4 regions of the Exiguobacterium sp. s7 genome follow, and region 4 is predicted to be linked to each of the others. Evidence: predicted binding sites of a transcription regulator. Region 4 holds the regulator's gene; each other region holds the start of a gene.
The links. Region 4 encodes Rex, which represses fermentation and respiration genes when NADH is low (regulators of the CRP and FNR family bind a similar motif). Its sites were predicted from a motif close to TTGTGAAATATTTCACAA; they were not measured.
Positions count from the first base shown of each region.

Region 1 (7,421 bases), on a different contig from region 4:
GTAAAACAGGAAGCGGTATGGCAGCGGAGAAATCACGCGGCGGCTGCGGATACTAACAAACAGACAGCTGGCCTTTGGTCAGCTGTTCTAATTTCTAGAGGTGAACACGAATGGAAACGATACATCAAACCCCGATGATGAAACAATACTTTTCAATCAAGGCCGATTATCCAGACGCCTTTCTCTTCTACCGGCTCGGTGACTTTTACGAGCTGTTCTTTGAAGATGCCCAAATCGTCGCCAAAGAACTTGCGTTGACATTGACCGCGAAAAACGGGAAGAACGCTGAGCACCCGATTCCAATGTGTGGCGTACCACATCACTCGGCCGCTATCTACATTGAACAACTGATCGAAAAAGGATTCAACGTGGCCATCTGTGAACAAATGGAAGATCCGAAAGCGACTAAAGGGCTCGTCAAACGTGAAGTCATCCAAGTCATCACGCCAGGTACATACATGGCTGCACTCGGTGAGAAAGAGAACCGGTATTTACTATCGGTCGTGAACGTAGCAGGCCGTTTCGGGATTGCCCGCGGCGATGTGACGACAGGTGAATCTTGGTTGACGACCTTACCGTCGCGTGAGGCCGTCCTACGTGAAGTCGAAGGGTTGGTCCCGAGTGAAATCATCGTTGATGACGCCGAGTTGGCAGACCATCTCTCATCACTCGGCATTCCGTTGTCGGTGCAGACAGAGCGGCTAGCGAGCCCGTTGTCGAGCGGAGCGAAAGACGAGGCGCAAGTGAGCGCGTTTGAATTGCTGTTCGCTTATTTGACGCGCACGCAAAAACGCGCCCTCGATCATCTCCAACCGGCCGTCGCCTATGAAGTCGAGGCCCATATGCAACTCGATGCCAACACGGCCAGGAACTTGGAATTGTTCCGGTCGGCTCGGTCCGGTGAACGGAAAGGGTCGCTTCTCGCCTTGCTTGATGAGACGACGACGGCGATGGGGGGACGGTTGCTGAAACGTTGGCTCGAACAGCCGCTCTATACCGAGCAGGCGATTCGGGACCGACAAGATGCGGTCGAGAACTTGGTCGATGACTTCATGCTTCGTGACCAGTTGCGTGAACAGCTACGTCACGTCTACGATATCGAACGGCTCGTCGCCAAAGTCGGTTACGGGACGGCCAACGCCCGTGACCTCGTCCAACTCCGGAACACCCTCGAGCGCATCCCGGCGGTGCGGGCCTTGCTCGAAGGCGTCACGGCCTCACGGCTTCGTCAAATCGATGATACGCTCGACACATTCGACGACTTGGCCAGCATTCTCCAGGCAGCGCTCGTCGAGGCGCCACCGATCTCGATTAAAGAGGGTGGGATGATTCGTGCCGGCTATTCGGCCGAACTCGACGAACTGCTCGAGGCGAAAGCGAACGGAAAGACATGGATTGCCAATCTCGAGCAACAAGAGCGGGTCGCTACCGGCATCAAGTCGCTGAAAATCGGCTATAATCGTGTCTTCGGCTATTACTTGGAAGTAACGAAAGCGAACGCCCGTCTGCTCGAAGAGGGACGTTACGAACGGAAACAGACGCTGACGAACGCCGAGCGTTACGTCACACCCGAGCTAAAAGAGAAAGAAGCGCTCATTCTCGGGGCTGAAGAGAAGAGTTGTACGCTCGAGTATGATTTATTCGTCGCCTTGCGTGACCAAGTCAAGCAAGAGACGAAACCGCTCCAACAACTGGCGCGCTCGCTCAGTGAGCTCGACGTCTTGCTCGCGCTCGCCATCGTCGCCGAAAAACGTGACTATGTCCGGCCGACGACGTCGACGAACGTCCAAATCGATCGTGGCCGCCATCCGGTCATCGAGACGGTGCTACCACGCGGTGAATACGTCGCCAACGATTTGACGCTCGACGACACGCGGCGCATGCTCTTAATCACCGGACCGAACATGTCCGGTAAATCGACATATATGCGTCAATTCGCCTTGATTGCCATCTTGCATCAAATCGGGTCGTTCGTGCCGGCTGAAGCGGCTGAGATTCCATTGTTTGATCGAATCTTTACCCGCATCGGTGCGGCCGATGACTTGGTGAGCGGCCAGTCGACGTTCATGGTCGAGATGACGGAGACACGCCAAGCGGTGACAGAGGCGACCGAACACAGCCTCATCTTGCTCGATGAGATCGGTCGGGGGACGTCGACGTATGATGGCATGGCGCTCGCCCAGGCTATCGTCGAATACATCGCTTCGACAATTGGAGCGAAGACGTTGTTCTCGACCCACTATCACGAGCTGACCGTGCTCGAAGACACGATCCCTGCTCTTGAGAACGTGCACGTCCGTGCCATCGAGCGAGACGGGCGTGTCGTGTTTCTACATGAAGTACATCCGGGGCGGGCCGATAAGTCGTACGGGATTCATGTCGCTGAGCTCGCTGAATTGCCCCGTGATTTGATTGAACGGGCGCGGACCATTTTGTCTCAACTTGAGACGGACTCGAAACCGGAACGGGCAGCTGTTGAACATCCGGGAACGGCAGAACCCGTGGCCCAACTATCGCTCTTTGAGGCGGAAGACGAGATTAAACGACAATTGCTCGAACTCGATTTGTTGGCGATGAACCCGATCGAGGCGATGCAAGCGCTCTATGCGCTCCAACAATCCGCGAAGAAGGGGTGAGTCGATGGGAATCATTCAAGAGTTACCGGAACAACTGGCCAACCGAATCGCGGCTGGCGAAGTCGTCGAGCGACCGGCCTCGGTCGTGAAAGAGCTCGTCGAGAACGCGATTGACGCCGGCGCCACCAAAATCGAAGTCGATTTGGAGGAAGCGGGCATCCGTCTCATTAAAGTCCGCGATAACGGGCACGGGTTTTATGAAGAGGACGCCCCGCGCGCCTTTTTACGTCACGCGACGAGTAAGATTCGGGACGAGCACGACTTGTTCCGGATTCGCACGCTCGGCTTTCGGGGCGAGGCGCTCGCCTCGATTGCTTCGGTCAGCCATGTAACGCTGAAGTCACGCCGGGCCGAGGAAGACGGGTTCGAGATGACGCTTCAAGGCGGCGTTGTCACGGCGCAAACACCGGCCGCGGCGAACGTCGGGACGGAGATAGCCGTCAGTCAATTGTTCTATAATACACCAGCCCGATTGAAGTATTTGAAAACGTCCGCGACGGAACTGGCGAGCATCACCGACACGTTGAACCGAATCGCCTTGTCCCACCCGGAAGTTCGCCTCACGGCGTTCCATGAAGACAAGGAACTGCTCAGGACGAGTGGGAACGGCGACATCAAGCAAGTCATGCTCGCCATCTATGGCCGACAAGTCGCGGCACAAATTGTCACGGCGTCGAGTAAGACGAACGACTATAGTTTGAGCGCCCATCTTGTCCGTCCGGAAGTGACGCGTTCGAACAAGCAGTACGTGACGCTCATCTTGAACGGTCGGAGCATCAAGAACTTTGCGTTGACCCAAAGTGTGCTCGAAGGCTACCACACGCTACTACCGATTGGTCGTTATCCGATCGCTGTCCTCGAAGTGAACATGGACCCGATGCTGATCGATGTCAACGTCCATCCGACGAAACGAGAAGTTCGGCTTTCAAAAGAGAAAGAGCTCTGTCAATTGATTCGCGAGACGGTCCAACTGACACTCCGGGAACAGCGTTTAATCCCGTCGGTCAAACCGAAAGAGCGACCGGTCAATCGGACCGAACAAGAGCGACTTGATTTCACGGTTGAACGGGCGCCGGTCACGGATGAAGCGCCGACGTGGAACTATCCAATTCCACGTGAGCCTGTCACGTCACCGAGTCGATGGTCGCCGACCCCGCTCGTCAATGAAGCGCCTGAGCCGATAGCGTCGACGGTCGAATCGGAAACAATCGAGACGAAACGAGAGCGGTTGCCGCCGCTCGACGTCATCGGTCAATTGCATGCGAGTTATATCGTCTGTGGTGCCGAGGACGGGATGTACGTCATTGACCAACACGCGGCCCAGGAACGAATCAAATATGAGTTGTTTTACGAGCAGCTCGGGAATCCTGACAAGGAATACCAGTTGTTGCTGCTTCCGCTCACGCTCGAGTTCACGCAAGAAGAGGCGCTCGCGATTGAAGAAGTCACTCCGCTTTTAAAAGAAGCAGGTCTAGAATTGGAGCCGTTCGGCGGCAACACGTTCCTCGTTAGAGAGATTCCGACGTGGTACCCGCAACACGATTTAGAAGGAACGGTCCGTGATTTGATAGAGATGGCGATCCGGGATCGCTCCATTGACATCGCTAAATATCGGGAAGATGCGTCGATTTTGATGGCGTGCAAACGGTCGATTAAAGCAAACCATCCGTTGAACCACGAGATGATGCGGCAATTGCTTCACGATTTGAATCAGACGACGTCTCCGTACACGTGTCCGCACGGACGTCCGATTTTAGTGAAGTGGAGCACGTACGAGCTCGAGAAGCTATTTAAACGCGTTATGTGACACGCCTGTAATCTTTTCTTAACCTCCTGTTACGTTTATGGATAGGTGGCTATGGGAACAATATACACATGTCACTCAACGCATCGAGGTTGAGAGGTGGCTTTTTCACTGCCTCACCCTCAAGATGTAGACATGATCGATAAACCAGTAGGGGGAAAAGATTATGGCAGACACGCTTAAAGTAACGAAACGAGAATTACGACCACGTTCGGTCCGCGCTAACTTGCGTAAAGAAGGAAAAGTGTTAGGTGTCGTTTACGGCTACAAAGTTGAAAGCACACCGGTCGCATTCGAAGAGATGGCACTTCGTAAGATTCTTCGTGAACACGGCGACAACGCTTTGATCGAACTCAATATCGATGGTAAGAAAGTGAACACACTCGTTCACGGGACAGAAGTCGACCCATTTACGAACGAATACAAGCACGTCGAATTTATGGCAGTGAAGATGGACGAAGCGACAGAAGTCGAAGCGGACGTCACACTTGTCGGCGACGCGAAAGGCGTCAAAGAAGGCGGCTACTTGGCACAGACGCTCTATAAAGTAACGGTCTCGGCAACACCAGCCAACATTCCGGAGCGTATCGAGCTTGATGTTTCTGAACTCGGCATCGGTGACTCGCTCACTGTCGCTGATATTCCAGAGAACAAAGATTACGAAATCGTATCTGAGGGTGATCTTCAAATCGCATCGGTGAATGAACCGGTGGCGGTCGAAGACCTTGAAGCTGATACAGCGACAGAAGGCGAAGTTGAAGCGACTGAAGAGGCGTCAGAAACTTCAACGGAAGAGTCGGAAGAGGCTTCTGAAAACAAAGAATAATCATTTCGAACGGCCCTTTGCAAAGGGTCGTTTTTTTCTAGTCACAAATCCGACAAATGTAAACGATTACGATGTGAAAAATGTGTCAACATGTGGAAGGGGCGATTGCAATTTATTCGTTTCGGGCTTATATTGTTAATGATTTCACATGTTCGTTCTTATTATAATGGTTTCATTCAAACAGAAAGAAGGGTTTGTGACATGGCATCAATGGAAATCCATGCACTCGAATCGTTGCGGAAGAAAGCACAGGCATCTTCGCAAATGATTCATTATCGGCCAATGGAGTACTTTTTACGAGCAATGCTCGCGGGGATCTTTATCGGATTCGCTTCAATTTTCACACTGAAAGTCGTCAACGGAATGTATTTGATCGATTCTCCGTTCACAACGCTCATCGGAGGATTCTCATTCGGGATCGCCCTCGTCATGATCATCTATGGCGGAGCCGAACTGTTCACCGGGAATACGATGTACTTCACAACCTCGACGATGCGGGGGTACACGACGCTCAGCGACACGATGCTCGTCTGGTTGCTCTGCTTTGTCGGGAATGCGCTCGGTGGCGTTTTGTTCGCCTTGCTGCTCGCGCCGACCGGTGTCATCCAAGAACTTGGGATGGACAACTGGCTGTTCTCGGTCGTCGAAAGCAAGATGCACCACACGACGGTCGAAATTTTCTTCCGCGCGATCTTCTGCAACTGGATGGTCTGTCTTGCCATCTTCTTGCCGAAGCAAATGAAAAACGAGTTCGCCCAAATCTTCTCGATGATCTTTCTCGTCGCCGTTTTCTTCGCCTCAGGATTTGATCACGTCATCGCCAACTTCGTCTTGTTCGCCCTCACGCTCGTCGTCCCGCATCCTGAGGCGATCAGCTTTGCCGGCGCGATCCACAACTTGATCCCAGCCACGTTCGGGAATATCATCGGTGGCGCGTTGTTCATGGGTGCGATCTATACCTGGTTAAACGCGAAAGGCTTGCGTGAAGCCCAAGAATCGGAAGCAACGGAAGAAGTCGAATTGAAAATTGTGAAACCTGCCAAAGAAGTATAAGGTAGCTCACGACAACGAGCAGTCGAGTCCACGTCAGTGGCTCGACTGTTTTTGCGTTTTTATCACAAGCATTGATCACAATTTCGACTTCACATCTCAATAGCAAAACATGACATAATCTATATATGGAACTTAAGCGAGTAATTAACTCGCTTGTAATCAATATATAGTGAGGTGATGCGGAGTGAATATGCTCCAGCTTTATGAAGATGTCTGTGTTCTCCCAGATCAGGACCTCGTACAAGAGAACGCCAACGTCGACGGGAAATCACCACTTGGAAAATTGGCACGATTATCCTCAGAAGTATCAAAACAATTGTCGACGACATATCTATTATCAGAACGGTCACGTCAAGCCGTCGAGGATAATTTTTTGTATATCCATGACGCCGACTACTACGTGACAGGATCGACGACGTGTTGTCAAATCCCACTCGGTGAGCTACTCACGAACGGATTTCATACCGGGCACGGGACGATTCGACCGCCACAGGATATCCGCTCGGCGATGGCGCTCGCTTCGATTATTCTTCAAGCGAACCAAAACATGCAGCATGGCGGTCAAGCTTTCCCGATGTTTGATGTCGACCTCGCACCGTATGTCGAAAAGACGTATGAACGTCAGCTCGAGCGGCTCAAAAAGCTACCAGTCGAATGGACGACCGAGCAACTTTTTGAAACTGCCGAGTCTGAAACAATCGCGACGACGTATCAAGCGTGTGAGGCGTTCATCCACAACGCCAACTCGATGCACTCACGTGGTGGCGGACAAGTACCGTTCGTTTCCATCAATTACGGCACCGACACGAGCCGGTGGGGACGCGTATTCATTCGAGAGTTGCTGCGCGCGACCGAGCGAGGGCTCGGTAACGGGGAGACGCCGATTTTCCCGATTCAAATCTTTAAAGTGAAAGAAGGGGTCAACTTCCATGAGGACGATCCGAACGTCGACTTGTTCCGTCTCGCCTGTCGTGTGACGGGCAAGCGGTTATTCCCGAACTTCTCGTTCGTCGATGCTCCGTTCAACCTTCAATACTACGACGGGACGCACGGCTCGGAAGTCGCCTACATGGGTTGTCGGACAAGGGTGATGGGGAATCGG
Region 1 covers NZ_JACSLO010000001.1:391,829-399,249, forward strand. Annotated here, with positions in the region: gene KNP79_RS02050 (YlbF/YmcA family competence regulator) at 1-56, shown strand, start outside; gene mutS (DNA mismatch repair protein MutS) at 111-2,636, shown strand; gene mutL (DNA mismatch repair endonuclease MutL) at 2,641-4,443, shown strand; gene KNP79_RS02065 (50S ribosomal protein L25/general stress protein Ctc) at 4,607-5,266, shown strand; gene KNP79_RS02070 (formate/nitrite transporter family protein) at 5,477-6,319, shown strand; gene KNP79_RS02075 (anaerobic ribonucleoside triphosphate reductase) at 6,510-7,421, shown strand, end outside.
Region 1: a site for Rex is predicted at 5,399-5,416, ahead of KNP79_RS02070 (formate/nitrite transporter family protein). Genes of this name have one in related genera too.

Region 2 (7,421 bases), on a different contig from region 4:
AACGACTATGTCGGGAAAGGCTTGAGCGGTGGAAAGCTCGCCGTCATCGCTGAGAAACATGCCCCGTTCGAAGAGAGTGAACAAGTCATTGCCGGTAACGTCTGCCTGTATGGCGCGACGTCGGGGATGGCATTCTTCAACGGTCATGTCGGCGAACGATTTGCCGTCCGTAACTCGGGTGCCGTCGCCGTGACCGAAGGGGTCGGCGACCATGGCTGCGAGTATATGACCGGTGGGACGGTCGTCGTGCTCGGGTCGGTCGGTCGTAACTTTGGGGCCGGGATGTCGGGCGGGGTCGCCTATCTGTACGGGGACCAAGCGTACGAACAGCTCGTCAACGAAGAGCTCGTCTCGATTGACCGCGAGTTGACCGACGAGGATGCCGAACAGATTTACGCGCTGCTCGAGATGCACCAGTTCCATACGGACAGTGTCAAAGCGAGAGCCGTGCTCGAGTCGTTCGAGCAAGAACGAAAACGCTTCGTCAAAATCGTACCGCGTGATTATGCGAACGTGCTTGACGTCATGCGTCATATCGAGGCGACGCGTCCGGAATTGAGTGACGCCGACCGTGCCCTCGAACTATTCCGTGTCGTGACTGAAGGAGGGGGAGTATGAGACATAAATTTATTGATATCCCGCGGGAGACATTACCTGAGCGTTCCGTCCTCGAACGGATCCATGATTACAGTGAATACGCGTCTCGGATGGAAGACGAACCAATCGTCAAACAAGCCGAGCGCTGCATGGATTGCGGCACCCCGTTCTGTCACGTCGGGGACATGATTGGCCAAGAGACGATTGGCTGTCCGATTCACAACTTGATTCCGGAGTGGAACAAGCTTGTCTCGGACCAAGATTGGTATCGTGCTTACGAACGATTGATGGAGACGAACAACTTCCCGGAGTTTACGGGGCGTGTCTGCCCGGCCCCGTGTGAAGGATCGTGTACGCTCGGCATCAGTGAGGACCCGGTCGCGATCAAATCGATCGAACGGACGATCATCGACCGCGCGTTCGAGGAAGGCTGGGTCAAGCCACGACATGTCAAGAAACGGACCGGACACCGTGTCGCCATCATCGGCAGCGGGCCGGCCGGACTCGCGGCGGCCGATCAGTTGAACCAGCTCGGCCATGCGGTCACGATTTATGAGAAGGCGGATGAGGCGGGCGGTCTGTTGTTCTATGGCATTCCGAACATGAAGCTCGAGAAAGACGTCGTCCGGCGTCGTGTACGTCTGCTTGAGGCGGAAGGGATCCGCTTCAAGACCGGCGTCAACGTCGGGACCGACGTGACGATCGAGTCACTCCGTCACACGTACGATGCTGTCATTCTCGCGACGGGCGCACAGAAACAACGGACGCTCGGCATCGATGGGGATGATGCCAACGGCGTCGAGCCGGCGATGGATTATTTGACGGAATCGACGCGTATGCTCGGCGGGAAATCGCTCGACGCTCGATACGATGCGGAGGGGAAAGACGTCATCGTCATCGGTGGTGGGGACACGGGCGCGGACTGTGTGGCGACGGCAATCCGTCAAGGCGCCAAGTCAGTGACACAGTTTGGGAAACACCCGGAGAAAGGTATGTTCCGGGCACCGGAGAAGCCATGGCCGCTCCAACCGGACACGTTATCGACTGATTACGCTTATGCGGAAGCGATTGAACACTTCGACCGTGACCCGCGCACGTATTTGATTCGCTCGAACCGAGTCATCAAAGAGGGGGACCGGGTCGTCGGCATTGAGACGGAACGGATGGAGAAAATCGTAAAACCTGATGGACAGGCGATGTTCTTCGTCGTCGACGGTTCAGTAGAGACGTATCCAGCCGATCTCGTGCTTGTCGCCATCGGGTTCGAACGACCGGAGCGAGAGCTCCGGAAAGTCGGCATCGAGGCGAACCATGACTATACGTCGAACGTCGAGGGTGTGTTTGTTGCAGGGGATGCGAGACGGGGACAAAGTTTGATTGTTTGGGCAATCCGAGAAGGTCGCGAGGTCGCGGATACCGTCGACGGATACTTGAACACTTGTCAACAACAGCTAAAAACTTCATCATAAAAAGGAGCGACGAATTCGTCGCTCCTTTTTACATGGACATTTAGGAGGAGTCAGAAATGATTATCGAAATCCTCATGTACACCGGGATTTGGTTTTTACTCGTGCTCGTCTTGCTCGGTACGATTTACGCTCGGCGCAATCGGAAGTGATTACAACACCATGGCGGCGATCAAGCCGAAGATGATGAGCGGAATATTGTAGTGGAGGAACGTCGGCCACACCGTCTCACGCAAGTGGTCGTGTTGACCGTCGGCGTTCAAGCCGCTCGTCGGTCCGAGTGTCGAGTCACTTGCCGGGCTACCAGCATCACCGAGTGCACCGGCCGTCCCGATGATGGCGATTGTCGCCTCGACCGAGAAACCGTATTGGATGCAAAGCGGGACGAAGATGGCCGCGATGATTGGAATCGTCGAGAAACTCGAACCGATTCCTAACGTGATCACGAGTCCGACGAGGAGCATGACGAGCGCGGCGACAAATTGTGAGTCGCCCATGATGCCGCTTGCGCCACTGACGAGCGGATCGATGGCACCGGTCGCGCGGATGACGGCGGCAAAACCGCTCGCTGCAATCATGACGAAGCCGATGAAAGCCATCATGCGCATCCCGCTCGTGAAGATGTCGTCTGCCTCTGACCAAGGGATGAGGCGAAGCAGCGTCAACAGGATGAGTCCTGAGACGGCCGATGCGATCATCGATTCGGTCTGAAGTTGAACGACGAGCACGACGAGGACGACGGCAGCTGTGAGCCAGATTTTGAGCGGGCTCAACGTCCGAATCTCGTAATCAGTAGGCCCGAGTTGAATCGTATCGTACGTCCGCGGCTTCCGGTAGTGGAAGAAGGCGGTGACGAGACCGACGAGCATCCCGAGGGCTGGGATGGCCATGATGCTGACAATATTGACATCACCGACGGCCATGCCGTTCGTTTCCACGTTCGGCAGCAAAATCTCATTCAAGTAAATGCCGCCGAATCCGACCGGAAGTAACATATACGGCGTGACGAGACCGAACGTGAGAATCGTCGCCACGAGCCGGCGGTCGAGCTCCAACTCGTTAAAGAGCACGAGGAGCGGCGGGATGACAATCGGGATGAACGCGATGTGAATCGGTAAAGCGTTCTGCGAACTGATTGCTAGTAATAAGAGGAACGATAGCAACAACGCCTTGACGCGCGCCACGCTCTTACCGGTGACGTCGCGGCCAGACATGCTAATCAACTTCTCAGCGAGGACATCTGGGAGCCCTGTTTTTGACAAACCGACGGCGAACGCACCGAGTAGCGCATAACTGAGGGCGATGGTAGCCCCTCCGCCAAGACCGTCACTGAAGGCGGTCAACGTGTCGTTGAACCCGAGACCTCCGACGAGACCGCCGACGATTGCGGCGAGGATGAGCGACAAGACGATGTGAACTCGACTGATCGCGAGAGCGAATAATACGATAACAGCTAATAAGACAGCATTCATCAATTCCAACACCTTTCTTTCAAACTCTTTCTCTTGTTATCACTTTAATATGATAAAGACTTTTGAAATTTAACATACGTTTTTCGGGTTGTCAAATCGATTGTTCAAAAAAAGCGATAACTCCGAAAAGTTATCGCTCGTTCATGATCATTCAACGTTATGGTACACCTGGCGCACGTCTTCGAGATCTTCGAGGACGTCGAGCAGTTTTTCGAACTGTTCTTTCGACTCGTCGTCGAGGGCGATCTCGTTTTGTGGCAACATCGTCAACTCGGCGACTTCAAACGTCTCGATGCCTGCAGCTTTGAAGGCAGTCTGGACGGCATGGAACGCTTCTGGTTCCGCATAGACGATAATCGTCTCATCTTCTTCGATGACATCGCGAACGTCAAGATCGTGCTCCATCATGAGTTCGAGTACGTCGTCAGCAGACATGCCGCTGACACCGATGACGGCCGTCGCGTCAAACATGTAAGCGACCGATCCGCTGACACCCATGTTGCCGCCGTTTTTGCCGAAAGCGGCGCGGACTTCAGACGCCGTCCGGTTGACGTTGTTCGTGAGCGTGTCGACGATGAGCATCGAGCCGTTCGGTCCGAACCCTTCATAGCGGAGTTCATCGAAGTTCTCTTCGTCGCCGCCTTTCGCCTTGTCGATGGCGCGGTCGATGATGGCGCGTGGGACGTTGTACGTCTTCGCCCGTTCAACGACGAATTTGAGCGCTTGATTTGATTCTGGATCTGGTTCCCCTTGGCGGGCGGCTACGTAGATTTCACGGCCGAACTTCGCATAAATGCGACTCGTATTGGCGTCTTTTGACGCCTTTTTCTCTTTAATGTTGTTCCATTTACGACCCATTACATGTCATCTCTCTTTCCATTGTTCGATTGATTCATCCTCGATTATATAAGAAGACGTGGATGTTGACGAGTAAAAATCATCCCTCGCTCTTATCCATCTTCTCGACGATCTCCGTCAACGTCTTCAGGCTGTCAATCAATCGATCCGTCTCTTCCTCGTCTAAAAAAGCGAGGCGGTCCTCGAACAAGCGTCGAAACGAGTCGCGACGCTCGCGAAGAACGAGCTCACCTTTGTCGGTCAATTGGTTCCAGATGACACGGCGGTCACGCTCGTCCGGCACGCGGGTGATGTAGCCCTCATCGACGAGCTTCGTGATGAGCGGCGTCACGTTTGGCGGGGCGATCGATAGCGTCTCGCTGATGTGTCCGTTCGTCACGGCACCTTCATCCTCAATCAACATGAGGAGATGAAAGTGGGAAAAGTTCAAGTTTGGGATTTGCGGGAGGTCGGAACGGCGTAACAACTTCCTGCGGATTAATGGGATCAGTTTTACGAACTGATCGGCTGCGTCTTGTCTCGGCATAGTCATGTCACTTCCTAATTAGGTTCTTTCTTCATTATACACGACCGAGGGCGGGGTGGACGACCAATCCTTGTTGCGTGACAAATTGCACAGCACATCAGACAAACAGGCGTCACAATATATGTAAGCGTTTACATTTGTTAGACTTCATCTTTTCATGAAAACGCATACGATTTTACTGAGCGTCCTATCAAAAAGCAAGACCTATCCTCATTCTTCAAAAAAATATTGTGAAAGAGTTCACATTGTTGTCACGCACAAATTGTTGGAAACGTTGTATTCTATGAATGTGAAGGAAAGCACAAACTCTTATCAAACCACTGATCGCCCCGTGCTCTCCATCAAGTCAGCAGTATAAGCTCTCATTCATGAGGAGGAACCCAACATGGCAGTTAAAGAGAAAGCAGTAGTGGAAACATCAGCAGAACAGATGGTCGACACGCTCGTCACACGAGCACATACAGCGCTCGACACGTTAATGACGTTTGATCAAGAGAAAATCGATGCGATCGTTCAGGCGATGGCGCTAGCCGGTCTCGAACAACACGTCGCACTCGCGAAACATGCATATGAAGAAACTGGTCGCGGTGTGTTTGAAGATAAGATGATCAAAAACATCTTTGCGACAGAATATATTTATAACTCACTCCGTGGTGAGAAGACGGTCGGCGTCATCGAAGACGATGAGCAAAACGGCATCACGTACATCGCGGAACCAGTCGGTGTCGTCGCCGGGGTCACACCGGTCACGAACCCGACATCAACGACGATGTTCAAAGCAATCATCGGCATCAAAACACGTAACCCGATCATCTTCGGCTTCCACCCGTCGGCACAACAGTGTTCAAGTGAAGCGGCCCGCATCCTTCGTGACGCAGCCATCGAAGCCGGCGCACCGGAACATTTGATTCAATGGGTTGAAAAACCGTCACTCGACGCGACGAAAGCGCTTATGAACCACCCAGGAGTCGCCATGGTCCTCGCAACAGGCGGTGCGGCGATGGTCAAATCAGCCTATTCAACTGGTAAACCGGCCCTCGGTGTCGGTCCTGGTAACGTTCCAGCCTACATCGACAAGACAGCAAAAGTAAAACGTGCCATCTCGGACGTCATCTTGTCGAAAACGTTCGATAACGGGATGATCTGTGCATCTGAACAAGCGATCATCGTCGACCAAGAAGTTTACGAAGAAGTGAAAGCCGAAATGACGGCGCTCGGTTGCTACTTCTGCTCACCAGAAGAGAAAGCAAAACTCGAGACACTCGTCATTAAAACAGACTCTTGTGCGGTAAACCCTGAAATCGTCGGGAAGCCTGCAGCCTGGATCGCCGAGAAAGCTGGACTTAGCGTTCCGGCCGACACGAAAATCTTGATTGCCGAACTCGAGACGGTCGGCGCGACAGAATTGCTCTCACACGAGAAACTTAGCCCAGTACTAGGAGCCTATAAAGTCCAATCGCGTGAAGAAGGTTTCGCCATCGCTGAGAAGATGCTCGAAATCGGTGGTCTCGGTCATACGGCAGCCATCCACTCGACAGACGACGACGCCATCCTCGCATTCGGACTCCGGATGAAAGCTTGCCGCATCATCGTCAACTCGCCAACGGCACACGGCGGGATCGGTGACCTCTATAACGAAATGACACCATCACTCACACTCGGTTGTGGGTCGTACGGTAAAAACTCCGTCTCTGAGAACGTGACGGCGAAACATCTACTCAACGTGAAAAAGGTGGCGAGACGTCGCGTGAATATGCAATGGTTTAAAGTCCCTGAAAAGATTTACTTTGAGAAAAACTCGGTCCAATACCTTCAATCGCTCACATCGAAAAAACGGGCGATGATCGTTACAGATGAAATGATGGTCAAACTCGGATTTGCCGATAAAGTCGTCAAAAACTTGCCGGCTGGTGTCGAGTACCGCATCTTCGACCAAGTCGAGCCAGACCCATCGGTCGAGACGGTCATGCGTGGTGCCGAAGCGATGCGTCACTTCCAACCAGACATGATTATCGCACTCGGTGGTGGATCACCGATGGATGCCGCGAAAGGCATGTGGCTCTTCTACGAACGCCCAGAAGAGAAGTTCTCGAACCTTCGCCAAAAATTCATGGATATCCGCAAGCGGACGTACAAGTTCCCGACACTCGGCAACAAGTCGATGTTCGTCGCCATCCCGACAACATCAGGTACGGGTTCTGAAGTGACACCGTTCACGGTCATCACGGATAAGAAACGCAACGTCAAATACCCGATCGCTGACTATGCGATCACACCGGACGTCGCCATCGTCGACCCTGAGTTCGTCATGACGGTCCCAGCTTCAATCACGGCTGATACAGGTATGGACGTGTTGACACACGCCATCGAAGCGTACGTTTCGGTCATGGCAAACGACTATACGGATGGACTCGCGCTTCGTTCGATGAAGATGATCTTCGATTACCTCCCGAAAGCGTATGAGAACGGAAGTGACGCCGAAGCGCGTCAGAAAGTCCACAA
Region 2 covers NZ_JACSLO010000001.1:438,540-445,960, forward strand. Annotated here, with positions in the region: gene gltB (glutamate synthase large subunit) at 1-618, shown strand, start outside; gene KNP79_RS02265 (glutamate synthase subunit beta) at 615-2,066, shown strand; gene KNP79_RS02270 (Na+/H+ antiporter family protein) at 2,216-3,535, opposite strand; gene KNP79_RS02275 (YebC/PmpR family DNA-binding transcriptional regulator) at 3,683-4,393, opposite strand; gene KNP79_RS02280 (MarR family winged helix-turn-helix transcriptional regulator) at 4,473-4,919, opposite strand; gene adhE (bifunctional acetaldehyde-CoA/alcohol dehydrogenase) at 5,305-7,421, shown strand, end outside.
Region 2: a site for Rex is predicted at 5,148-5,165, ahead of adhE (bifunctional acetaldehyde-CoA/alcohol dehydrogenase). Genes of this name have one in related genera too.

Region 3 (7,421 bases), on a different contig from region 4:
TGATGCCGCTCTATCTTGATGCAGGTCTTTATATTTTCTTGCTGTCGATTCTCATCCTCGAGTTCTTGATGAACATTCCAGGTGTTGAACTCGGTGCTTCTGCCATCGCGGTATTTTATGCGTTCGCGCTCTTCTATACTCGTTACTTGTTCAGCTTACTTCGCTTCACGCTTCGTAAGGGCGTACCGTCGAGCTGACAACGATCCGCAAACAGTTTGGTTTGCGGTTTTTTTGTACAATTTACTAATTGACAATGAGAATCGTTATCACTTATACTTTAGTTGTAGCTCCCAAAGCTTGACGTAAACGTTCCCCAAACCAATACGTCACGTGGATTCCCCTCCACGACACTCTTTTTGAAAGCAATGCGACAACCCCCATTTGTTGCACCCAAATTTGCCATCCAAAAAAACGAGCGGCTCTCCGACGGAGCCGCTCGTTTTTTCATGCAAAGATATCTTGTTCGATTTGTTTCAATCCATAAAACACACCGTGTGCCTGCATCAGTTCATCATACGATCCGGTCTCGACGATGCGTCCGGACTCCATGACGATGATGTGATCGAAACGTTCGAGCCCAGTCAGACGATGGCTGACCATGACGAGCGTCGCTTCATCGGCTTGACGCAAAATCTCGGCGAATACGTCCGCCTCGGTCCGCGCATCGAGCGCCGATGTCGCTTCGTCAAGTATCCAGAGCAATCCATTCTTCAACAAGGCTCGGGCGATGGCAAGACGTTGCCGCTCGCCGCCCGATAAGTTCGCCCCTTTCTCAAGGACGGGCTCGTCGAGCGAGAAACCGAGGCGGACACTCGCGAGCGCCGCTTCCATCTCAGCGTCCGAGAAATTACCGGCGAGCTCCAAGTTCTCTCGCACCGTCCCGAAGAAGAAGTGGTTCTCTTGAAGGACGACGCTGGCTTCACGCCAGACCGATGCTTGGGTCACATCGTCCAACCGCTGTCCATTCAATCGGATCTCACCAGACTCAGGTCTGACAAAAGCGAGCAACAGTTGAAGTAGTGTCGATTTTCCTGAGCCGCTCGGTCCGACGATAACGGTCTTTGAACCGCCTCGTAACGTCACGTCGACGCCGCTCAGCACGTCACGGAACGTGTCCGGGTAGCGATAGCTCACGCGTTCGAACGATACGTCAGGTGCTGTCTCGAGCGCTACGTCGGTACGGGCCGACTCGGCAACGACAATCGCTTCACTCGGCTCGACCACTTCGAGCAGTCGATCGGCCGCTTGCTTGCTGTCGGCATAGTGACCTGGGAAGACTGCCATCGGTGTCGCGTTCTCAAACGCAGTGAGCGACATCATGATGAGCATGGCCAAGAAGAGGCCATTTAATTCCCCGTCGACGACAAGATAGGCCCCGATGGCCAAAACACCCCATGAGACGAGTAAGGACGCCGCCACGACGAGCGAGGAGTTGAAGAACTGGTTCGTCACATCTCGTTTTTGGGCATCGGCGTAGCGGTCGCTCTGTTCAAGCAGTTCGTTGCGCGTTTGACCAAGCCGATGGTGCAACAACAGGTCGCGATAGCCGTACATCATCTCCGTCATCCCACTCGACAGGTCTCCTCGCAAGGTACGGAGTTGCCGGTCATGCTTGGCACGGACACGGGCGAAGAAGGCCGGGATCAAAAAACCGGTCACGAAGACGCCGAACAAGATCCAAACGCTGACCCAGACCGAGAAGTATGTGACGAAGAAAATCGTGCTCAAGAAGACGAGTACCAAGATAATCGGCGGGTAGAACACCCGTAAAAAATAGTTCTGCAAGCTCTCGACGTCACCAACGACGCGAGCGAGCAAGTCCCCACTCCGATATTTGGCAAAGATGCTCGGGACGAGCGGCTCGAGTTGACGATAAAATCGGACCCGGAGTTCGCTCAAAATCGTGAACGTCGCCCGGTGCGAGGCGAGACGCTCCTGATAGCGAGCACTCGCCCGAATCACACCGAACAGTTTAATCAAAACGACGGGCACCATGAGCGCATACAGCGGCGGCACGAGCCCAGCCCGTGAGACGAGGTATCCGCTCGCCGCGAACAAAGCGACGGCTGCGATGCCAGCGACATAACCAAAGAAGATCGAGAGGATGATATCCTTTTTCTCTCGCATCATCCATTTCGTGATCGTCCAAAGGGAATTCATCCTCTCACCCCTTTCTGTAGCGTGAATAAGTCAGCGTATTGCGGAACGCTGAGCAGTTCGTCATGTGTGCCTTGGGCGACGAGACGCCCTTCGTCCATGAACCAAATCGCATCGGCTTGTTTGATCGTATGCAGACGATGCGCGACCGTGACGAGCGTTGACTCACGTGACAACTCATCGATTGAGCGCCGAACGATTTGTTCGGTCACTAAATCAAGTCCGGTCGTCGGTTCATCGAACAAGATGATGCCGGGACGTTTCAAGAAGGCCCGGGCCAAGGCGAGCCGCTGCCGTTCACCTCCGGATAAGCCGTAACCCCCTTCACCGAGTTCGGTATGAAGACCGTTCGGCAACTGAGCGATGACATCGTTCAGTCCGGCTGCCGTCGCCGCCTCGAGGATGCTCGCTTCGTCCGCCGCCTCACCGAGGGCGATATTATCGGCGACGGTGCCGGCGAACAAATACGGATTTTGTGAGATATAGCCAATCGTGTCATACCATGACGTATCGGTGTACGTCTCGAGCGGTTCACCGTCCACGAGGACACGTCCGCTGTCAGGTTTGACGAGCCCCGATAACACGTTCAAGACGGTTGTCTTCCCGGACCCGCTCGCCCCGACGAGCGCCATGTGGGCACCGGCAGGAATCATGCCGCTTAAAGGCTGGAGCGTGAAACGCCCCCCTTCATAGGCGAATGATGCTTCGTCGAGCTCGAGGTCGGGTGTCCGGCTCGTCAACGTCCGGTCGCCCCACTGCAGACGTTCATCCGGTGCGTCGAGCGCCTCGAAAATACGATCGGCCGCCCCCATGCTGCCGCGTCCGGTATGGAACGCACCGCCGAGGTCTTTAATGGCCAAATAGTATTCCGGAGCCAAGACGAGAATCAAAAAGCCGGAGAAGAACGTCAAGTTCTGCCAGACGACCATTTGCAGCGCCACTTCGAGCGCCACGACCCCTGTGCTGAGCATCGAGATGAACTCGAGCATGAGACCCGATAAGAACGCCGTCTTCAAGACGACCATCGTCGCGTCGCGGAAGTCGAGACTGCTCTTTTCAATCGCTTGCGCCTCACGCTCGGTCCGACCGTATAGTTTCAATGTCGTCAATCCTTGCAACACGTCCAAGAACTTTCCGGAGAACTGGTTCATCTTCTCCATCTGTTGTTCGGATTTTTTCTGCGTCGCAATCCCGATGATAATGAAAAAGATTGGGATGAACGGCGCCGTCACCATCATGATGACGCCCGAGATCCAATGTTGGCTGAAGACGACGACGAGAATGAGCAGCGGAATGATCGACGTTTGAATGACTTGCGGCCAATATTGGCTGAAGTAGGCGTCGACTTCATCGACCGCGTCCATGAAGACGCTGACTTTCTTTCCGGACTGGCCGGACAAAGATGTCTCGATCGGATTCGATGTATAACGGTCAAGCAACTGAAACCGGAGTGTCCGTTTCGCTTTCTCCGCTAGACTAGCTCCGATTCGTCCTGACATGTAGCCGAACAAAGCACGCGTGACGAGGGCGAGAATGAGCCAGCCGAGCGCCGGGATGATGCTTTCAAACGATGCATTTTTAAAAAAGACCTGGTCGACGATATCGACGATTAAATACGCCTGCGCCAAAATCGACAATCCGATCATCACCGCGGCGATGACGAGTCCGACGATATGGCGTTTTTCAGCTAAAGCGAGAGCTTGCAGTCGTTTCACTGCGTTCATCCTTTCTATACTATCCAAAACTTTTCTTTGTGAGGATTCTCACTAATTATAACTGATGCACACGACCATGGCGAACGCTTCGCTTAGCCAGACATGCAAAAGACGCCGCGTATATCACGTGGCGTCATACCGTCGTCTGTTCAAAGTATTCGGGATGGCCAATCATCAATTCACGCGCATCGAAGTGAAGCACCTCTTCTTTTCGTAAGCGCGATAAGATGTTCGACACGGTCTCCCGTGACGTACCGGATAAGCGTGAGATTTCAATCGTCGTGAACGGACACCGGACGCGAACCCCCTCTGCTTCCGGTTCCCCGAGGTCTTCAATCAAGTAATGGATCGTGTTGAGCACGCGTTCGGTCGCACTCGGAGTGATGATATCCTGCACCCGTCGTTCGTGCAAGTCGAGAATCCGATTCATCTGTCCGACGATATGGAGTAACATCGACGCGTTCCGAGAGACGAGTTGTTCGAATCGGTCCGTCGGCATATAGATGACCTCGATATCGGTCAACGCCTCCGCCGAATGTTGATAATACGGTTCCGTCATCAAGCCACGATACGGGAACAGTTGCTTCGGTTTCAAGTAGTCCGTATATTGATGGGTCGCCGTCTCGTTGTTGCGCTCGAGCTTCACGTAACCGCTGATTAAAAAGTAGACGCGCTCCCGAGGATCGCCTTCCATGAATAAGAGCTGTCCTTTCCGGTACGTTCGACAATAGACATGGGGCAACAGTGCCTCGAGCTCACGGGCGGTACATTTGGTGAATACATCGAGTTGCCGCAAGTCGTCTACGGTCCATTTCGGTTTCATGTTGAACCCTCCAATCTATCTTGCCTCTCCTTTTAGTATAGTTGGATTCAATTTGAAAACGCTTACAAAATCCAACGATTTTCTGACAAAAAAAAAAGAGGGGCTTTCACCCTCTTCGTCACAGCACGTTATTCAATCGAGCATCAACTCCATGATCGCATCTTGCAGGTCACGGTCGAGTTCAAGCGCGTGCAAATCGAACAGCCATGCCTCGAGCCGCGTCTTCGCTGCCGCCGATCGATACAACTTGTCTTTTAAATCATAAGAAATCTCGGCGCGGTCCAAGAAACGATACAAACGATCGAGCCGGTGATCGTTCGCCGTCAATTCGACCGGGAGAGACACCGTCATCTCTTCATCAATCGGACCGAGTTCGAGGCGCAGTGTCTGGGTCTCTCGATTGTATTCACCAGAACCGGTCACGCCTCGGAGGAGTAACGTGACGTTACGGTCAGACGGCAAGACGGTCCGGTCACCTGTAACGTGAATGTGGAGCTTCCGTTCCTCCCAATCAAGCGTGAACGTCGTCTCAGCGTAAGCACCCGTCTCATAGTCACGGTCCGACCCGTTGTCTTCATAGAGCGTGAACGTATTCGACGCGCCCGGGAAGACAAGAACTTCCAATTCGCCCGGGTTATCCGTATCGTTACGGCCCGAGTAATGCCGTGCCATCGGGATGATTGCCCCTGCTTTCGCGAACACTGCTTGTTCGTCAAGTCCCCGGAACACCCGAACCGACTTCTCTCCCGCATAGCGATGACCGGTAAAGAAATCGAACCAGTCACCTTTTGGTAACCAGACGTTCGTCGCTGCGACGTGGAGCTGTTTATTCATCGGCTCGACGATCGGAGAGATGATGAGTTCACTGCCGAAGTAGTATTCGTTCGGTACTTCATACGCCGCGTCCTCGTCCGGATGTTCATAATACATTGGTAAGATGAGCGGCAAGGCACCCGCGTGGTTCCGCCAGTTCATCGTATAGATGTACGGGATCAATTGATGGCGCAGACGCAAGAACGTCTTCATCGACCGCTCCGCCTCGAGACCGAAGCGCCACGGCTCTTTCCCGTTGAACGTACTGAACGTCGAGTGCAGGCGCATGATCGGACTGAACACACCGAACGCGACCCAACGTGCGGCGAGCTCATCGTCTTTTGAGCCTCGGTAATGGCCACCGATATCGTGACTCCACCAACCATAGCCGATATTGGAAGCGGTCGCCGTAAAGTACGGCTGGAACGCAAGCGACGCCCACGAAATCAACGTGTCTCCCGAGAAACCGACCGGATAGCGGTGACTGCCCGGGCCCGAATAACGGGAGAAGATGATTGGTCGATCGCCATCCCGGGCGATGTCGGCCGCATGATAGTGGTTCAGCATCCAGAGCGGGTCGAGCCCTTCCATTTTCGACGTCGAGCCTTGTTGCCAGTCGATCCACCAGAAATCGACGCCGTCGTCTTCATGCGGATGATGCATCTGCTCGAAATAGGCTTGAATGAAGCGTTTATCGGAAAAGTCGAACGGGATGCGGTCGCCTTGGGACGGATCGATGCCCATCGCCTCGGCCATCGCCACATATTGGTCTTCGAACGCACGCACGCCATCCGCCGGATGCAAGTTCAACGTGACGAGCAACCCTTCTTGCTTGAGCCACGTCAAGAATCCTTTCGGGTCCGGGAACAAGTTCTTATTCCATGAATAACCCGTCCATCCGCTCCCGTATTCTTCCGGGACGTCGGTGACGTGCCAATCCATGTCGATGACGCTGACCGAGAACGGGATGTCCTCTGTCTTAAACCGACGCATGAGTTCTTTATATTCCGTCTCGTCGTAGCGCCAATAGCGGCTCCACCAGTTGCCGAGCGCTTTTCGTGGCAACAGCGGCGTCGGGCCGGTCAATTGATAGAAGTCACGGAGTGCGCGCTTATACTCATGCCCATACCCGAAGTAGTACAAGTCATGGATATGTTTACGCCGCGGTTCGACGAAACGGTCCTCGGTCATGATGAACGAATCAGAGTCATCGATGACGGCATACCCTTGTTTCGAGGCGATGCCTTCACCGAGTTCGGTCGCCCCGTCGACATGGTCGAGCGTTCGCGCCGTCCCTTTCAACGTCCGCTCCGGTCCGTTAAACGTATAGCGGCTATAATACGTACTGAAGTTCCCTTTCACGTCGACGTAAAGCGTGTTCGGCGCGAACGGCCCTTTCGTGTAGTAGAGGTGGACGTGCTCCGTGATGATTTGCAATTCCGTCTCATTCTCAATCACGCGAAACTCTGGGACTGCGAACGCCCGGTTAAAGACGACTTGGGTCGGCCGGTCTTCGAACACCCCATCCTCGGCATACTCCATCCGAATCAGTTGGCTCGTCAGTACCGTGAAGCGATAGCAGCTCCCTTGGACGATTGCCCGATCATCTGCCTGCGGTTTCATTTGTTGCGTATAGACGTTCTCCTCTTCAAATAGACGCATAAGATCGAGCGTTGCCGCTCTTCGTCACTCCCCTTCTTAATTGTGCAAACGTTTACACTCAAAATGATAGCAATGTCTAAATCGACATACAACATTCCTTCCCCATGTCGGACCATAAAAAACGACGAGCAGCCAATTCAGGAAAAAAGCCACAGACGCTGATGTCTGTGGCGTTGAGCTTATTGTTGGAGCGTCGCGGCGAGTCGGACGCGCGTCCCGACCTCACCTCGGACCGCCGCAAGGGCTTGTTC
Region 3 covers NZ_JACSLO010000007.1:14,636-22,056, forward strand. Annotated here, with positions in the region: gene KNP79_RS09940 (hypothetical protein) at 1-197, shown strand, start outside; gene cydC (thiol reductant ABC exporter subunit CydC) at 445-2,160, opposite strand; gene cydD (thiol reductant ABC exporter subunit CydD) at 2,157-3,881, opposite strand; gene KNP79_RS09955 (Crp/Fnr family transcriptional regulator) at 4,006-4,695, opposite strand; gene KNP79_RS09960 (glycoside hydrolase family 31 protein) at 4,828-7,170, opposite strand; gene arcC (carbamate kinase) at 7,350-7,421, opposite strand, start outside.
Region 3: a site for Rex is predicted at 3,909-3,926, ahead of cydD (thiol reductant ABC exporter subunit CydD). Genes of this name have one in related genera too.

Region 4 (7,421 bases):
ACTCACCTTTATCGGTCACGACGTGTGTGACGTTTCCATCTGTCCCTCGGAACGCTTCGACCGTCTGGCCGAGCTCGAGGTCGATGCCGCGTGACGTCATGTCTGCCTCGAGTTGGTCCGTGAACGATTTGTCGAGATATTTGTTCAAGATGCGGTCGGCACTATCGATGAACGTGACGTGTTTACCGTACACTTCGAACGCTTCGACGAGCTCGACACCGATATAGCCGGCACCGATGACGGCGATGTTCGTCGCATCTTTCGCCCGCTCGATGATGCGTTGGGCGTGGCCATAGTTTTTGCAGAGCTCAATCCCAGTCATCTCGATGCCAGGGAGCGTCGGGACGATCGGCCATGAACCAGTTGTGACGATCAAACGGTCGAACGTGTCATAGACGTCTTCTCCCGTGTCGAGGTTTTTCGCAAGGACCGTCTTCGCTTCCGTGTCGATGTTCAACACGTCGTGCTTCATGCGCATCGTCGCGCCGAGTTCTTCGAGTTCGGTCGGTGACGCGTAGAAGAGCTCTTCCGCACGTTTGACGACACCACCGACGTGGAGGGCGATCCCACACGAGAGGAAGCTGACGTTGTCGTTGCGCTCATACACCGTGATGTCGAGATTGTCGTGCTTGGCGAGTAATCCTTTGACTGCTGCTGTTCCTGCGTGTGTACATCCGATGACTGCGATTTTCATATGGTTGTCTCTCCTTTGAGTGTTAGGCAAGTTAGTGTTTGTGATAAATATCACATTTACTTTCTGAACTTAGTGTACTATTTCACAAGAAGGTTTGACAATCCCTTTGCTCACTTTTTCACGTAATTATGTCTAAAGTTTGAACTCCATGTGTGACAACAAAAAAACCGTCCCGCAACCGGAACGGTTCACTTATGAGTTTGTGGTGCGTCGTCCTTTGACCCAGTGATAGATAACGACGCCGATATAGGTGAGGAGACCGATCACATACAGACTGAAGCCAATCAAAATCCAGCCCAGCGCGTCCCAACCGCGGACGAAGACGAGTCCGATGATACACGATACGTATCCCACGAGAAGCAACGTTAACGAGAAGACGAGTCTCCGCTTGAATCGCGATTTCAAAAAGTTTAGCACGGCAATCAACAAAATTGTCGTCAACACGCCGATGATGATGAGTTCATCCCCATAGTACTCCCAAGCCATCGCTTCTCCCCCTGACCTATGTTCGATTGGCTCCATCGTATCACGTCCTCCCCCTGTTCCCCATCTCTAAAAAAAGCCATCCGCATCATCGCGAATGGCTTCTCAGTTAACGAACATAAATCGTCTTCGTCACGCTTCGGCCTTTTGGCGTCACGAGACGGAGTGTCAATTTCGTTCCTTTCTTTTGTGGGGTGAAACTGAGCGTTGTCGACGTCGACGTCACCGTCTTCTTCGCGAGCACCGTCGACCCCCGCGTGAGCGTCAATGTGCCGTACCCGACGTTCGATGTCACCTTCAGTGTCTTCGATGTGCTTGATGGAATCGTCGTCACGAGCGTCGGTGTCGGTCCAGTCGTCACCTTCACCGTCTGCACATGTCGGAACGTCCCGCTTTGGCTCGTCAACGAGAGCGTCGCATTGACCGGTTGCCGCGTGAAGCGGAGCGTCACACGTCCGGTGCTGCTCGCTTTTGCTGTGGCGAGCACCGTCGACCCTTTTTTCAACGTGACCGTGCTATTCGGGATCACGTACCCGACCCAGAGTGACTTCTCATCATTAATCGAGAGCGTCGACAGCGACGTTTTCGGCAACTGAATCGAGACGTCACGCGATTTCGAGCCGACCGATGCTTTGACGCGAACACGATCCCCCGGTTTGGCGGGGACGGTGTAACGTGTCGTCGATAGGCGTTTGGCCGAGACGAGTTTGTCATTTACATAGAAGCGCACTGTCGCCGTGCTCGTCTTTTTGATTGAGAGTGTCGCTTGTGTCTTTGTCATCAACGTGTCCGTCACACTGAGCGTCGGAGTGAACGCACGAACGGTCTTCGTGAGTTCGTACGTCGCATCGCCGCTCGAACGAGTGACGAGAATGACTTCCCCTTCTTTTAATGGCGTCTCGAACGTGTACGGCATGACGCGTGTTGTCGCCACATGCGTCCCGTTTCGATAGATGCGATAGGCCTGATCGGTACTCGATGTGATGTTGATGGATTTGTCATACATTAACGGTGTCCGAGTCCACGAAAAGACAGGCGGTTCCACTCTTGTCTCCACGGTCGTGAGCCGGAACGCTGAAGCGGGTGCCTCTTTTAACTTGAAGTAGACTTTTGTTCCGATGTCTACAGGCATCGTATTAAACTCTTTAATCGAAATGAGTCCGTCTTCATCTGCCTGCTCATTCGAAATTTCGTAGTATTTCCCACTGCGAATCAACACATCCACTGCGGCGTTCGGCGTCGTTTTCAATGTGACACCTGAAGTGACCGTTTTCGTCAGAACCGAGATACCATTTGATGAAGTATCGTCACTTTCTTTGACCGTCTGAAGTTCAATCGGATCGGCGTAAACACCTGACCCACTACCGATTTTCACAGTCACACGCGATCCAGGTGTGAACCACCGCGCCGGTTGCCACGTATAGCGTCCCGACTCATCCGATCGGATCGTCGCCGATTGATAGTTCAACAATGAATCCGATGAGTTCGATTGATACAAGTTTTTCGTCACACTGACAAACACCGGCGTGTTCGGTGTCGTCTTCCCGCTAATCGGACCTAAGACACCGGTTGGCGGGTCGAGTGTGAGTGGCACATAGTTCGATGCCCATAAGTCTAACCGGCGCTCAAAATCGTTCCACTTAAAAATCATGTCATACGACTCATTCGTCTGTAACGTCAGTTTCCCTTGCTCCCAAACGAACGGGTCGTCTTGATAGGCTAAACGTGCCGTCAGCTCAGTCGCTGGAATCGGTAAGGCCGTACCATCAACGAGCGTGGCCGTTCCGTTGACGTCATATGGACGACCTACCTCATAGCGATTCGTCGTTTTCGGCACATTGACATTCAGTTGCCATGGCGCTTTCCATAAAGACTCCGGCGTGTACACTTCCGTCTTCTTCATACCAAAAACGTACCACGGACCGTGTTGTCGAATGTCAGCGTCATCAATCGGTGCCTCTTTCCACTCATTCGTGCTGACGTTATAACTGACATAGAATGTCGTATACATTTCTCGCGTCATGAAGTAGTAGGTGCCGTCTTTCCACGTAAGATTACTTATGTTTGGCGCATCTTTCTCAATCCATCGTTTCGTCGCCAAATCGAAAATAAACATGTGCTCCGAGTCATCACTTTTGATCACGAACCATTGATTCGCTTCTTTCATGTGACGGGCCCACCTCACCTGTCCTGAATAGGAACTGATTGTCTCAAGCACTTCTCCTGTCACCGTCCGCTTCGTCACTTGACCGTCGGCGAACGCGAGGACGTTCCCATCATCGAGCAGACTGTATACCGGATCGCTGCCTTTCGTGAGCGATCCGAGAATATCACCTGACGTCGACGTGATGATATACTTTTCGTCATCAGCCCATAACATCATTCCTGTTGTTACATTCGTTGAGACGAGTCGATTCTCACTTCCTGCTTCGATCGGGAATGTCGTCGCCACATTCGTACGTATATCCCACATCACCCAATCCGGCCACCCTTTTAACATAAATCGGCCGTCTCCGATGGCATACATATTGTAAGCAGCAGACACACGAATCGGTAACGTATATTCCTCACCGGTCTGAATGTGAATAAGCGTCTCCGGATCTCCCGAACGCCACACATATCCACTATCTCCTACGACTTCTCCTGCCGGAATGATTTCCGGTTTGGCATAATCCTCTGCTCGGACTTCTACTCCCGGTGCTACCATCATGACGAGCACCACGAGCATGCTCCATAACCACTTCTTCATTACTCTCCTCATTTCTGTTTATGAATGCATAACTTTCAAAAATAATCCATTTTTTTGATTTAACCCTCCTAATTTTAAGTTGTTTTTTCAAAATTGAATAGCCCTAAAATCAAAAAAACACCACGTCGCATGACATGGTGTTCACTTCTCATTCATTTGTTTCATCAAATCGACTTGTTCTTTCACCATCGCCTCTTTCTCACGTCGGAGCACACCCCGGTACGTGATGCGTGAAATCGATAAACTGATCTCATACAAGAAGAAGAGCGGCAGTGACACCATGAGGTGCGACGTCAAATCCGGCGGCGTGATAAAGGCCGCGACAACGAACAAGGCGAAGTAGGCGTACTTCCGGATCGATGACAGGAAGTACGGCGTCACGACACCGATGCGCGTCAAGAACATCGTCACGACCGGTAACTGGAATAACAGTCCGAATGGGATGGTCAGTTGCAGCAAGAACGTGAAGTAGTTCGACGCCCCGATGATTTGCGTCAGACCAAGGTCTTGCCCGAGGTCCGTCGAGATATCGAGGACGAGCGGGAACAACCAATAGTAGGCAAACGCCAAACCGACGAGGAACAAGATAAAGATGATCGGAATATAGGCGAGCGTCGCTTTCCGCTCGTTCGGATGCAGACCAGGTGCGACAAACGCCCACAGTTGATACAGTAGAAACGGACCAGCCGCGACGAGCCCGATGACGAGCGCCAAGTTCAAGTAAATCATGAGCGGGTCCGCGACCCCAAAGGCGTTCAATTCAAGGCCTCGTTCGACGAGGTCGGCCTGGAGATAGGCGAGCACATATTTGACACTCGGCAAAGCAATCAAAAAGAAGGCAAAGACGACAAATGCCGACAGCATCAGTCGTCTCCGCAGCTCTGTCAAGTGGTCGGACAGTGCCCGTTCTTGATCAGGTTGATGGCTCATCGCTTACTGCTCTTTCTTCTCAATTTCTTTCTTGTCTTTCTCGTCATGCTCGTTCATCATGCCACTCGTGGCATTTTTGAACTCACGGAGCGTCTGTCCGGCGGCACGGCCGAACTCAGGCAATTTCTTCGGCCCGAAGATGATGAGCGCGATAATCGCGATGACAAACAGACTTGCTCCGCCTGGAATACCGACGACGAGTGACGATAATAGTAATTCCATTATTGATGGACCCCCTCAGCAGATGGATAGTGTTGCATAAAGTAAATGAGCGACTGGAGTTCGATCGACAAGTCGATATGATGGACGCGGACCGTATCCGGCACAGTAAGCCTGGCCGGTGTAAAGTTCAAGATGCCTTTGATGCCGAAGCGGACCAAGTCATCCGCGACAGGCTGTGCATAGGCAGACGGCACCGTCAAAATCGCGACGTCAATCTTGTTTTGCTTCATAATCTGTTCCATCTCATCGACGTGATGAATCGGGACACCGGACATCGTCGTGCCGACTTTTGTCTCGTCTGCGTCGAACCCGACGACGATATGTGTGTTATTGTTTTTAAGGAAGTTATAGTTGACGAAAGCTGTCCCGAGATGACCAACCCCGACCAAGGCGACGTTCGTAATCTCGTCCTGATTCAGTGTCTTACGGAAAAAGTCTAACAGATACTGTACGTTATAGCCATATCCCTTTTTACCGAGCGCACCGAAATACGAGAAATCGCGACGGATCGTGGCCGAATCGACCTTGACCGCCTCACTCAGTTCAGCAGAAGAGACACGCTGTTTTCCTGATGAATGCAGGCTTTGGATAAACCGATAGTATAGTGGCAACCGTTTGGCTGTCGCTTGCGGAATCTTTGGTTCGTTTTGACTCAACGGAAAGAGCCTCCTTTTTACGACGCGTTTCAAACGAATCTAATTTCATACACCTTGATTGTAAACGAATTCACATAACCACTCAACGAATATACCTGAAAAGACTAAAAAATACAGTATACTAAATAGAGAGAAAGGGGTTTTTTCACTTGATCCTACTGCAAGTCAATAACTTATCGAAATCATTCGGCGTTGAGCCGATTTTAGAGAACGTCAAACTCGAAATCCAAGAAGGCGAACGCGTCGCCCTCGTCGGCCGGAACGGCGCCGGCAAGTCGACACTGCTCAAAGTCATCGCCGGGGAATACAACTATGACTCGGGCGATATCATGAAACCGAAAGACGTGACGATCGGCTATCTCGCCCAAGATTCAGGACTTGAATCGAACGAGACGATTTGGAACGAGATGCTTACCGTCTTCACCGACTTAATTGAACAGGAAAAAACGCTCCGCCGCATGGAACAAGACATGGGATCTGAGCGCATCTTGAACGACCCGGCCGCCTATGAGCGCCTGCTGTCGTCTTACGATGAAGAACAGCATACGTTCAAAGACCGCGGCGGCTATCAATACGAGGCGACGATCCGCTCCGTCCTTCACGGGATGCGCTTCTATCCGGACGACTTCGAGCGCCGCATCGATACGCTTTCCGGTGGACAACGGACCCGCCTCGCCCTGGCGAAGATGCTCCTTCAAAGTCCAGACCTGCTCATCTTGGATGAGCCGACGAACCACTTGGACATCGAGACGCTCGGTTGGCTCGAGAAGTATTTGAGCGGTTATAAAGGCGCTGTCCTCATCGTCTCCCACGACCGCTATTTCCTCGACCGGGTCGTCTCGGTCGTCTATGAGCTGTCACGCCACCGGAGCCGTCGCTTCGTCGGCAACTATACGAAGTATCTCGAACAGAAGGCCGCGATCTATGAGCAAGAGAAGAAGCAGTTCGAATCCCAACAAGAAGAAATCGCCAAGATGCAGGACTTCATCCAACGCAACATCGCCCGGGCGACGACGACGAAACGCGCCCAGAGCGTCCGCAAACGTCTTGAGAAGATCGACCGGATGGACGTGCCGGATGGTGACGAGCGCAGTGCCGTCCTCTCGTTCTCAATCAAACGCCAAAGCGGGAATGACGTGTTGAGCGGCAGCGACCTCGCCATCGGTTATGAGGAGCCGATCGCCCAGCATCTCCGCTTCCAACTGCAACGCGGCGAATCGGTCGCCCTCGTCGGTCCGAACGGGGTCGGTAAATCGACGCTCTTGAAAGTGTTGACGAAACAACAGCCGGCGCTCACTGGTGACATCCGCTACGGCACAGGCGTCGAGATCGGCTACTACGACCAGGAACAACAGAACTTGTCGGATGCCAACCGCGTCATCGACGAGATTTGGAACGACTGGCCGCTCATGCGCGAACAAGAAGTTCGCAGCCTGCTTGGTCAGTTCCTGTTCAGCGGTGACGACGTCATGAAACGTGTCCATGAACTGTCGGGTGGAGAGCGGGCCCGCTTGACGCTCGCGAAACTGAAGCTCGAGCAACCGAACTTGCTCATCTTGGATGAGCCGACGAACCACTTGGACCTCGACTCGAAGATGATCCTCGAGAACGCCCTCGTCGACTACCCGGGCACAATCTTGTTCGTATCGCACGACCGTTACTTCATCGACCGGCTCGCGACGCGCGT
Region 4 covers NZ_JACSLO010000020.1:8,423-15,843, reverse strand. Annotated here, with positions in the region: gene KNP79_RS14890 (FAD-dependent oxidoreductase) at 1-694, opposite strand, end outside; gene KNP79_RS14885 (YesK family protein) at 887-1,180, opposite strand; gene KNP79_RS14880 (hypothetical protein) at 1,287-3,926, opposite strand; gene tatC (twin-arginine translocase subunit TatC) at 4,068-4,856, opposite strand; gene KNP79_RS14870 (twin-arginine translocase TatA/TatE family subunit) at 4,860-5,078, opposite strand; gene KNP79_RS14865 (redox-sensing transcriptional repressor Rex) at 5,078-5,734, opposite strand; gene KNP79_RS14860 (ABC-F family ATP-binding cassette domain-containing protein) at 5,884-7,421, shown strand, end outside.